Regions from separate parts of the Pseudomonas sp. JV414 genome, predicted to be linked through region 1. Evidence: predicted binding sites of a transcription regulator. Region 1 holds the regulator's gene; the other holds the start of a gene.
The links. Region 1 encodes FliA, which starts transcription of late flagellar genes. Its sites were predicted from a motif close to CTAAAGTTTNNNNNNNNNNNGCCGNTAA; they were not measured.
Positions count from the first base shown of each region.

Region 2: F6R97_RS20855 (flagellar protein MotY) is a predicted target of FliA. The motif match lies at 1,959-1,986, and genes of this name have one in related genera.

Region 1 covers NZ_VYKC01000022.1:44,095-51,131, forward strand. The annotation lists gene flhA (flagellar biosynthesis protein FlhA) at 1-1,097, shown strand, start outside; gene flhF (flagellar biosynthesis protein FlhF) at 1,109-2,434, shown strand; gene fleN (flagellar synthesis regulator FleN) at 2,551-3,381, shown strand; gene fliA (RNA polymerase sigma factor FliA) at 3,378-4,118, shown strand; gene F6R97_RS24150 (chemotaxis response regulator CheY) at 4,286-4,657, shown strand; gene F6R97_RS24155 (protein phosphatase CheZ) at 4,680-5,468, shown strand; gene F6R97_RS24160 (chemotaxis protein CheA) at 5,522-7,037, shown strand, end outside.
Region 2 covers NZ_VYKC01000020.1:254,562-259,438, forward strand. The annotation lists gene F6R97_RS20840 (peroxiredoxin) at 1-51, shown strand, start outside; gene rnt (ribonuclease T) at 172-849, opposite strand; gene pyrC (dihydroorotase) at 846-1,892, opposite strand; gene F6R97_RS20855 (flagellar protein MotY) at 2,050-2,958, shown strand; gene F6R97_RS20860 (argininosuccinate synthase) at 3,088-4,305, shown strand; gene F6R97_RS20865 (hypothetical protein) at 4,448-4,877, opposite strand, start outside.

The sequences.
Region 1 (7,037 bases):
AACAGGAATTGCTGCCATCGCCGGCCCGCGCCCAGGAAACCAAGGAGCTCGGATGGGACGACGTGACCCCGATCGACATGATCGGCCTGGAAGTCGGCTACCGCCTGATCCCGCTGGTGGATCGCAATCAGGGGGGGCAGTTGCTGGCACGGATCAAGGGTGTGCGTAAAAAGCTCTCCCAGGACCTGGGTTTCTTGATGCCGACTGTGCATATCCGTGACAACCTCGACCTGGCGCCAAGCGCCTACCGCCTGACCCTGATGGGCGTGATCCTGGCCGAGGCCGAGATTTACCCGGACCGCGAACTGGCGATCAACCCGGGGCAGGTCTACGGCACGCTCAACGGCATTACCGCCAAAGATCCGGCTTTTGGTCTGGAGGCGGTCTGGATCGAAATCAGCCAGCGTGCCCAGGCGCAATCCCTCGGTTACACCGTGGTCGATGCCAGTACGGTAGTGGCAACCCACTTGAACCAGATTTTGTACAAACACTCCAGCGAGCTGATTGGCCACGAAGAAGTCCAGCAACTCATGCAATTGCTGGCCAAAAGCTCACCGAAACTGGCCGAAGAGCTGGTGCCGGGGGTGGTTTCTCTGTCGCAGTTGCTCAAGGTCTTGCAGGCATTGCTGGCTGAACAGGTGCCGGTACGGGACATTCGCAGCATCGCCGAAGCCATCGCGAACAACGCCGCCAAGAGTCAAGATACTGCCGCTTTGGTGGCCGCGGTGCGCGTCGGCGTATCCCGTGCAATCGTGCAAAGCATTGTAGGCACTGAGTCGGAGCTGCCTGTGATCACCTTGGAGCCAAGGTTGGAACAAATATTGCTCAATAGTCTTCAGAAGGCAGGACAAGGCTCGGAAGAGGGCGTTCTGCTGGAGCCAAGCATGGCAGAGAAACTGCAACGCTCGTTGATCGAAGCGGCGCAGCGTCAGGAAATGCAAGGTCAACCGGTGATTCTGCTGGTGGCCGGTCCGGTTCGCGCGATGCTCTCGCGATTCGGCCGACTGGCAGTCCCGGGTTTGCATGTGTTGGCTTACCAGGAAATCCCTGACAACAAGCAAGTGACCATCGTTGCGACAGTAGGGCCCAACGGCTGAGGTAGTGGTTTATGCAAGTTAAGCGTTTTTTCGCCGCCGATATGCGTCAGGCCATGAAACTGGTTCGTGATGAGCTGGGCGCAGATGCCGCCATCATTGGCAATCGCCGGATCGCCGGCGGTGTCGAGCTGACGGCTGCCCTGGATTACAAATTGTCGGCGCTGGCCCCGCGTGTTCCGAACATGGAACTCGAGGACGAGCTGCGCAAGACCCAGTCGCGGATCGTCACCGCCCAGGCCGAACTGAGTCTGCGTGGCGATGGCGAGAGCGACAAGAGCACCAATCGACAGTTGTTCGCCGGCCTGCCGTTGACCGCCGCCGAGCCGCTGATTGAATCGACACTGGCCGAGCCTCGGCGCTCGGCACCTGCGCCTGCCGCAGCGACCGGCGTCGATCCGCGTGCGTTCGACTCGATGCGTTTCGAGCTCAACAGCCTGCGTGAACTGATGGAAGTGCAACTTGGCTCGCTGGCCTGGAATCAGCTACAAGGCAGCCGTCCGGCCCAGGCCAACCTCTGGCGCCGCTTGCAACGCATCGGCCTGTCCGGCCCGTTGTCGCGCGATCTGCTGGCGCTGATTACTGACATTGAAGAACCCCGTCAGGCCTGGCGCATGTTGCTCGCGCACCTGGCGCGGATGATCGCCACCCCGGAAGTCGAGCCCTTGGAAGAGGGCGGTGTGATTGCCATGGTCGGCCCGGCCGGCATGGGCAAGACCACCACGCTGGCCAAGCTGGCGGCCCGTTACGTGCTCAAGTACGGCGCGCAGAACATCGCGCTGGTGAGCATGGACAGCTACCGCATCGGCGCTCAGGAACAGCTCAAGACCCTGGGCCGCATCCTCAACGTGTCGGTCACCCACGTCGACCCAGGTCAATCCCTGGTGCAGGCGCTGGAGCCCTTGCTGCGCAAACGCGTGGTGCTGATCGATACCGCCGGCCTGCAGGCCAGCGATCCGGCACTGCGCATGCAGCTCGAAAGCCTGGCCGGACGCGGCATCAAATCAAAAAATTATCTGGTCTTGGCAACCACCAGCCAGAAACAGGTTCTAACCGCCGCTTACCACAGTTACAAACGTTGCGGCCTTGCCGGCTGCATCCTGACTAAACTGGATGAAACGGCAAGCTTGGGTGAGGTGTTGAGCCTGGCCATCAGTCATGAATTGCCGGTGGCTTACCTGACCGATGGCCCGCGGATTCCGGATGATTTACATCTGCCGCGTCGTCATCAGTTGGTCAGCCGCGCCGTTAGCGTGCAAATGCAGGAAGAACCCAGCGAAGAAGCCATGGCTGATATGTTCGCTGATATTTACCACAGCCCGACCAAGCAGGTTGGCTGAGGTATTAATGAACATTTTTTGTACCTACATCGATGGTCGGCCATGCATTGTTCAGTCGCTGAACGCGCAGCCAGTAATGTGGCCTCCGTCTATGCAAGACAAGGTAAAGAAATAACATGGGCAGCATGCATCCCGTACAGGTGATCGCGGTGACCGGCGGCAAAGGTGGCGTCGGGAAGACTAACGTGTCAGTGAACTTGTCCCTGGCTCTAGCTGAACTCGGCCGGCGCGTCATGCTGCTGGATGCCGATCTGGGGCTGGCGAACGTCGACGTCCTGCTGGGGCTGACACCCAAACGTACCCTGGCCGACGTGATCGAAGGCCGCTGTGAGCTGCGCGACGTACTGTTGCAAGGGCCCGGCGGTATCCGCATCGTCCCGGCCGCATCCGGCACCCAGAGCATGGTTCATCTGAGCCCGGCCCAGCATGCCGGCCTGATCCAGGCCTTCAGCGACATCGGCGACAACCTCGACGTATTGGTGATCGACACCGCTGCGGGCATTGGTGACTCGGTAGTCAGTTTCGTCCGCGCAGCGCAAGAAGTCTTGCTGGTGGTGTGTGACGAGCCGACCTCGATCACCGACGCCTACGCACTGATCAAACTGCTGAATCGCGACTACGGCATGAATCGTTTCCGCGTCCTGGCCAACATGGCGCAAAGCCCGCAGGAAGGCCGTAACCTGTTCGCCAAGTTGACCAAGGTCACGGATCGTTTCCTCGACGTCGCCTTGCAATATGTCGGTGCGGTGCCTTACGACGAAAGCGTGCGCAAGGCCGTGCAGAAACAGCGTGCCGTCTACGAAGCCTTCCCGCGTTCCAAGTGCGCCCTGGCGTTCAAGGCCATTGCGCAGAAGGTCGATACCTGGCCACTGCCGGCCAACCCACGCGGGCACCTGGAGTTTTTCGTCGAACGCCTCGTGCAACAAACGGCAGGACCCGTCCTATGACAGCCAGTGGCTACAACCTCTACAAGAAGTCGGCACGTGACGCGCAGTACGAGCTGATCGAGCGTTACGCGCCACTGGTCAAACGCATTGCCTACCACTTGCTGGCGCGTTTGCCGGCCAGTGTCCAGGTCGAAGACCTGATCCAGGCCGGGATGATCGGCCTGCTTGAAGTATCAACCAAATACGACGCCAGCAAAGGCGCGAGTTTCGAGACGTACGCGGGCATTCGAATCCGCGGCGCGATGCTCGATGAAGTGCGCAAGGGGGACTGGGCGCCACGTTCGGTTCACCGCAATACCCGCATGGTCAGCGACGCGATTCGCTCGATTGAAGCTAAAACCGGTCGTGACGCTAAAGATCATGAGGTTGCGGCCGAACTCCAATTGAGTCTCGACGATTATTACGGGATTTTGAACGACACCCTCGGTAGCCGCTTATTCAGTTTCGACGATCTGTTGCAGGACGGCGAACACGAAGGGCTGCATGAGGATGGCGCCAGTGCTCATCTCGAGCCGTCACGCGATCTGGAAGATGAACGCTTCCAGGCGGCGCTGGCGGACGCGATTGCCAATTTGCCGGAGCGTGAGCGACTGGTGTTGGCGCTGTACTACGACGAAGAGTTGAATCTCAAGGAAATCGGTGAGGTCCTGGGGGTCAGCGAATCGCGGGTCAGCCAGTTACACAGCCAGTGCGCGGCCCGTTTGCGGGGGCGTTTGGGGGAGTGGCGAGCGCGCTGAAGGCAGTGTGGGGACACTGCGAATGGAGCTGGTGTGGTGTTGAACTGCATCGGTCTCGATCTGTTGTGCTCCAGACAGTCATTGAGTGCTTTGCCGGATTGATTGAAATGGCGCGTCCAGGTGCTGGGCGCGTTTAAGACTGCTTGGAGGTCGAATTGGACAAGAACATGAAAATCCTCATCGTTGATGACTTCTCAACGATGCGGCGGATCATAAAAAACCTGTTGCGTGACCTTGGGTTCACCAACACGGTCGAGGCTGACGATGGCACCACTGCCATCCCGGTTCTCAACAGTGGGAGCATCGACTTTCTGGTAACGGACTGGAACATGCCTGGCATGACCGGTATCGATCTGCTGCGTCACGTGCGCGCCGATGAAAAGCTCAAGCACCTGCCGGTGCTGATGGTGACCGCTGAAGCCAAGCGCGAGCAAATCATCGAAGCGGCCCAGGCCGGTGTTAATGGCTATGTGGTCAAACCCTTCACAGCCCAGGCGTTGAAAGAAAAAATCGAGAAGATTTTCGAACGCATCGGTTGATGTACTGCGCCACGGGGGAGCTATGGAGCATAAAGAATCTTCACAGGGCGATTTCGAGTCGACCCTGAAAAAACACGCGGTCGAACTGGTCGAGAGCCTTGAAAAAGGCAGGTTCGGCGACGCTGTGCAACTGATCCATGAGCTCAACCAGACCCGTGACCGCGGCCTGTACCAGGAAGTAGGCAAGCTCACCCGCGAGCTGCATAGCGCGATCGTCAATTTCCAGATTGACCCGCACATGCCGCAAGCCGAGGAAGTGTCTCAGATCACGGATGCCACCGAGCGCCTGGGTTATGTGGTCAAGCTGACCGAGGCCGCGGCGAACCGCACCATGGATCTGGTGGAAAACGCCACGCCGCTGATCAACAGCCTGAGCGACGAAGCTCAGACGCTGAGCACGGATTGGGGACGGTTCATGCGTCGCGAAGTCGGGGCTGAAGAGTTCCGCGAACTGGCCAGGCGCGTCGACGGTTTCCTGACACGCAGCAGCGAAGATAACCGCGTCGTGTCGAGCAATCTCAACGACATTCTGCTGGCCCAGGATTACCAGGACCTCACCGGTCAGGTGATCAAACGCGTGACCCAGTTGGTCACCGAAGTTGAAAGCAATCTGCTCAAGCTCGTGCTCATGGCCAGCCAGGTAGACCGCTTTGCGGGTATCGAACATGACCGTGATGCGATGCTGGCTGAAAAAGATCCACAAAAACATCTCTCTCAGGGTGAAGGTCCGCAGATTCATGCCGATAAAAGAGAAGACGTTGTGTCCGGTCAGGACGATGTGGACGATTTGTTATCCAGCCTAGGATTTTAGAGTTTTAGCATTTTAGGTTTTTTAGGTTTTTAGACCTCAGGAGCACCCCCTTAATGAGCTTCGGCGCCGATGAAGAGATCCTTCAGGATTTCCTGGTTGAGGCCGGCGAGATTCTAGAGCAACTGTCCGAACAGCTGGTCGAGCTTGAAAGCCGACCGGATGATGCGGATTTGCTCAATGCAATTTTTCGCGGTTTTCACACTGTAAAAGGGGGCGCCGGCTTCCTCCAGCTCAACGAGTTGGTGGAGTGCTGTCACATCGCCGAGAACGTGTTCGACATCCTGCGCAAGGGTGAACGACGCGTCGACTCGGAACTGATGGACGTGGTTCTCGAAGCACTGGACGCGGTGAACAGCATGTTCAGCGAAGTCCGCGAACGCGGCCCGATCACGGCTGCCACTCCAGAATTGCTTGCAGCGTTGGCCCGTCTGGCCGAGCCGCAAACCGCCGATGAATCGGCACCGGTCGCCGAGGTAGTGGAAGAACCTGCCGCTGAAGAATCGGGCGACATCACGGATAACGAATTTGAACAGCTGCTGGACTCGCTGAACGCCGTCAAGGCTCAAGCCGAGGCTCCAGCGGCTGCGCCAGTGCCGACCAGCGATGCCTCGGCCAGCGATGAAATCACCGATGCCGAGTTCGAGTCGTTGCTCGATCAACTGCACGGCAAAGGCCAGTTCGCCGTCGATGCGGTGGCTGCGCCAGCCGCACCGGCTGCCCCGAAAGCGGCAGGCGACAGCTCCGACATCACCGACGACGAGTTCGAAGCACTGCTCGATCAGCTGCACGGCAAGGGCAACTTTGCCGTCGATGCGCTGGAGTCGGCGATTGCCGCCGTACCAGCTCCGGCTGCGCCAACCGCTAAAGCGGCCGGCGGCGATCTGATCTCGGACCACGAATTCGAATCACTGCTCGACGAATTGCATGGTAAAGGCAAGTTCACCGAGGTTGGCACTGGCGCAGTGGTTTCTGCTCCTGTCGCCAAGGCGCCGGCACCAGCTGCGAAACCTGTGACCAAAGCGCCCGAGCCAAAAGCCGAAGTGCCGAAATCGGCCGCCGCTGCTGCACCGGCCCCGGCCCGTGCCCCGTCTGCGCCACCACCAGAAAAACCGGCCAGCGAAGCCGAGACCACCGTGCGGGTCGATACCGCGCGTCTCGACGAAATCATGAACATGGTCGGCGAGCTGGTATTGGTGCGTAATCGCCTGGTCCGTCTGGGCCTCAACAGCGGCGACGAAGCCATGTCCAAGGCCGTGTCGAACCTCGACGTGGTCACGGCCGACCTGCAAACCGCGGTCATGAAGACCCGGATGCAGCCGATCAAGAAAGTCTTCGGGCGCTTCCCGCGTCTGGTTCGTGACCTGGCTCGCCAGCTCAAGAAAGAGATCAACCTGGAGCTGGTCGGCGAAGAAACCGACCTCGACAAGAACCTCGTCGAGGCCCTGGCCGACCCGCTGGTCCACTTGGTGCGCAACTCGGTCGACCACGGTATCGAAGAGCCAGCTGAGCGCGAAGCGATGGGTAAACCTCGCAGCGGCAAGGTGATCCTGTCCGCGGAACAGGAAGGCG
Region 2 (4,877 bases), on a different contig from region 1:
TCCACCGAAGGTGTTGCGGCTTACCTGACCGAGCACGCTGCTGCGCTGTAAGGCAGGCGTCAGGCAATAAAAAAACCGGCTGATAAGGCCGGTTTTTTTATGGGCGGGATAAACCCATGCTGTTCACCTGTGGCGAAGGAGCAAGCTCCCTTACCCCAAGTTAGTGACGGATCAGTCGTTGTAGTCTTCCCAGCCGCCCATTTGTTTCCAGCGATTGACGATGCCGCAGAACAGGTCAGCCGTCTTCTCGGTGTCGTAGCGGGCCGAGTGTGCCTCGCGACCGTCGAAGTCGATATCCGCTGCCTGGCAGGCCTTGGCCAATACGGTTTGACCGTAGGCCAGACCGGCGAGGGTCGCCGTGTCGAAGCTGGAGAACGGGTGAAACGGGTTGCGTTTCATGTCCAGGCGCGCGACAGCGGCGTTGAGGAAGCCCAGGTCGAAGCTGCTGTTGTGCCCGACCAGAATCGCCCGTTTGCAGCCGTTGGCCTTCAGAGCCTTGCGCACACCGCGGAAGATATCGGTCAGGGCCGCTTCTTCACTCACGGCCATGCGTAGCGGGTGATCAAGCTTGATCCCGGTGAATTCCAAAGCTGCCGCTTCGATGTTCGCGCCTTCGAAAGGCTCGACCCGGAAGAAGTAGGTGTGCTCAGGGTACACAAAGCCTTTTTCATCCATGCCGATCACGGTGGCGGCGATTTCCAGCAGGGCATCGGTGGCCGAGTTGAAGCCACCGGTTTCTACGTCGACAACGACCGGCAGGTAACCACGGAACCTGGCTGCCATTGGATGGCGGGAACCGCCTCCGCCGCCATTACCGTCCTGTTCGTCGTCGAAATGGTCTTCACTCACGCGTGTTCCTCCAGCAGGCGCCAGCGCAGTTTTTCACCGGCGCGCAGCGGGATTACGGTCAGCTCGCCAAACGGCAGGCTGGTTGGGGCGGTCCACTCATCGCGGACCAGGGTGATGCGATCGGTGTTCACCGGCAGGCCGTAGAAACGCGGGCCATTGAGGCTGGCGAAGGCTTCGAGCTTGTCCAGCGCGTTGCGCTGTTCGAAGGCTTCGGCATACATCTCGATCGCGGCATAAGCGGTGTAGCAACCGGCACAACCGCAAGCCGCTTCTTTGGCGTGCTGGGCATGGGGCGCCGAGTCGGTGCCGAGGAAGAACTTGTCGCTGCCGCTGGTGGCGGCGTCGAGCAGGGCTTCCTGGTGGGTATTGCGCTTGAGGATCGGCAGGCAATAGAAGTGCGGCCGAATCCCGCCCACCAGCATGTGGTTGCGGTTGTACAGCAGGTGGTGCGCGGTGATGGTTGCGCCGACATTGGCCGAAGCCTCATTGACGAACTGCACGGCGTCGGAGGTGGTGATGTGTTCGAACACCACTTTGAGGGTCGGGAAACGCTCGACCACCCGACGCATATGCTCATCGATGAAGATTTTTTCGCGATCGAAAACGTCGACATCGCCCCGGGTGACTTCACCATGAACCAACAAGGGCATCCCGACTTCGGCCATGGCCTCGAGTGCGGGGAAAATCTTGTCGATGCTGGTGACGCCAGAATCCGAATTGGTGGTCGCGCCGGCCGGATACAGCTTGGCGGCGTAAACGAAACCGCTGGCCTTGGCCTCACGAATTTCTTCGGGCTGGGTGCGGTCGGTCAGGTACAGAACCATCAGCGGTTCGAAACGGCTGCCGGCCGGACGCGCGGCAAGAATCCGCTGGCGATAGCCATTGGCTTCAGCCGCGTTGCGCACCGGCGGTACCAGGTTGGGCATGATGATGGCGCGACCAAAGGTGCGCGCGACATCCGCGACGGTATTGGTCAACACAGCACCATCGCGAAGATGAATATGCCAGTCGTCGGGACGCAGCAGGGTCAGGCGGTCGGACATGAGGGGATTCCAGGCGGGTCAAACTCAGGGGAATGCTACCGGAAAAGACTCTTGCAGGCACTCGCTATCAAGTTTTGCGGCAAGCTTCCGATATCCAACAGGTATGCCGTAAATATGTGTGTCGGTCTTTTTGTTGCAGAAGCCAGTGGAGCCTCCCGTGCGCCAGCGTTATTTAGCCTTGCTCAGTGTGTTTGCCAGCCTTCCCGCGATGGCGCTCACTTTCCAGACCCGTCTGGAGAGCATCGAGTGGACGGTCGAAGGTGACAAGTTCGAATGCCGCCTGACTCAACCCATCACCGATTTCGGTTCGGGGGAGTTCGTGCGTCGCGCCGGCGAGCAGGCGACATTTCGTCTGAAGGCCTACAACTCGATGATCGGTGGCGGTTCCGCGACCTTGTTGGCGGCCGCTGCGCCATGGCAGCCGGGGCGTGGCGACATCAACCTGGGCTCGGTACGAATCGGCAGTGGCAACGTGCTGTTCAACAGCTCGCAAGTTCAGGCCGGTCGCCTGATCAGCGGATTGGTGGACGGTCGCAGCCCGGTCGTTCGACATTCCTCGGGTGACGGTCGGGTATCTGAAGTCCGTCTGCTGCCGGTCAAATTCAGCAAGGCCTACAGTGACTACCAGGGTTGCGTGGCCAAGTTGCTGCCGCAGAATTTCGAGCAGGTGAAGCAATCCGAAATCGGCTTTCCAGGGGAGGGCATCGATCTCGATGCACAAGCCAAGGCCCATTTGCAGGTCATGCTGGAATTCATGAAAGCTGATCCGACGGTCAATCACATTGAACTCGACGGCCATTCCGACAACAGCGGCAACCGCCTGACCAACCGCGAACTGTCGCGACGCAGGGCGCTGGCCGTGATGGATTTCTTTAAGGCTAATGGTATCCAGGAATCGCAGATCACCCTGCGTTTTCATGGTGAGCGCTATCCGCTGGCGCCGAACAAAAACGCCGCCAATCGGGCGAAGAACCGTCGGGTTGCCGTACGCCTTGAACGGGTAGCGCCGACCGAGCAACCGGCGCCTCAAGCCACCGCTTCCGCGGGCAGCGCGAAGGCCTCCTGAACCTGCTGAAATCGTCGCTCGCTCGACATAATCTGTCGCTTCGTCGTCATAAGCTGTCGCGCCTCTGTAAATTATTCTGCATGAGCGGTAGACTTGACGGCTTTCCGTAGAACCCCGTGGAGTGATGGCATGGCGGACGTAAACAAGGTCGTTCTGGCGTATTCCGGCGGCCTGGACACTTCGGTGATCCTCAAGTGGCTGCAGGATACTTATAACTGTGAAGTAGTGACCTTCACCGCTGACCTGGGTCAGGGCGAAGAGGTCGAACCGGCCCGCGCCAAGGCTCAGGCCATGGGCGTAAAAGAAATCTACATCGACGATTTGCGCGAAGAATTCGTGCGCGATTTCGTGTTCCCGATGTTCCGCGCCAACACCGTTTACGAAGGCGAGTACCTGCTGGGTACTTCCATCGCTCGTCCGTTGATCGCCAAGCGCCTGATCGAAATCGCCAACGAAACCGGCGCTGACGCCATTTCCCACGGCGCGACCGGCAAGGGCAACGACCAGGTTCGTTTCGAACTGGGCGCCTACGCCTTGAAGCCAGGCGTGAAAGTGATCGCTCCTTGGCGCGAATGGGACCTGCTCTCCCGTGAAAAGCTGATGGATTATGCTGAAAAGCACAACATCCCGATCGAGCGTCACGGCAAGAAGAAATCCCCGTACTCGATGGACGCCAACCTGCTGCACATCTCCTATGAAGGCGGCGTGCTGGAAGACACCTGGACCGAGCACGAAGAAGACATGTGGAAATGGACCGTCTCCCCGGAGAAGGCTCCAGATAAAGCGCAATACCTGGAATTGACCTACCGCAACGGCGACATCGTCGCACTGGACGGCGTCGAAATGACCCCGGCCACCGTGCTGGCGACCCTGAACCGTATCGGTGGCGAACACGGTATCGGCCGTCTCGACATCGTCGAGAACCGTTACGTGGGCATGAAGTCCCGTGGCTGCTACGAAACCCCGGGCGGCACCATCATGCTGCGCGCTCACCGTGCGATCGAATCGATCACCCTGGACCGCGAAGTGGCTCACCTCAAAGACGAGCTGATGCCTAAATACGCCAGCCTGATCTACACCGGTTACTGGTGGAGCCCAGAGCGTCTGATGCTGCAACAGATGATTGACGCTTCCCAGGCCCACGTGAATGGCGTAGTGCGCCTGAAGCTGTACAAGGGCAACGTGATCGTCACTGGTCGCAAGTCCGACGAGTCGTTGTTCGACGCCAACATCGCGACCTTCGAGGAAGATGGCGGCGCCTACAACCAGGCCGATGCGGCGGGCTTCATCAAGCTCAACGCCTTGCGCATGCGTATCGCGGCAAACAAAGGCCGGAAGCTTTTCTGAGACCTTTGAGTCGGTAATGGATTTGTGGCCTTGCTGATGAGGCCACAAATCTGAAAGAGGGATAACCTGCCGTATATTGCGTTTTCAGCTTTTTTTCTTGTCTCTGCTAATACCTTTCTTCGCTTCTTTCCCCGATAGCTCTTCAAGAGCTGACTGCTGTGTGCCTGTAAAGATTTTGACCAATCATCGTCAGGCCGTGTGAATTCAAATTGTAAGCAATGCAGAACGTTGCGCCGTTGCGTTTCTTGGTGTGCTTTGAAAGCCGGAGCGCGCTTTCCTTCAGCAGCGTCTCCGACTCGGCACAGGTGAGAAATACGATCACCTGCGCAGGATTTTCCTGTGCTTGCTGTATTTTCTCCAGCAGGGCGCTGAAAGCCATTTTGTTGTTCATCCAGCGTGCATCAATGATATGCAGGTCTTTTAAGTGCTCGGGCAGGCGTACGTGGTGCTGGGTCGAGCTTTCAGGCGGTACCCTGGAAGGATCGTTTCCTGACCGGTTAACGTTGTCCATCGCTTTCATGAAGTGCTTCCCTTTCTCGAAATCGGAGGGCGCGTAAAGCGACCGATAGTTG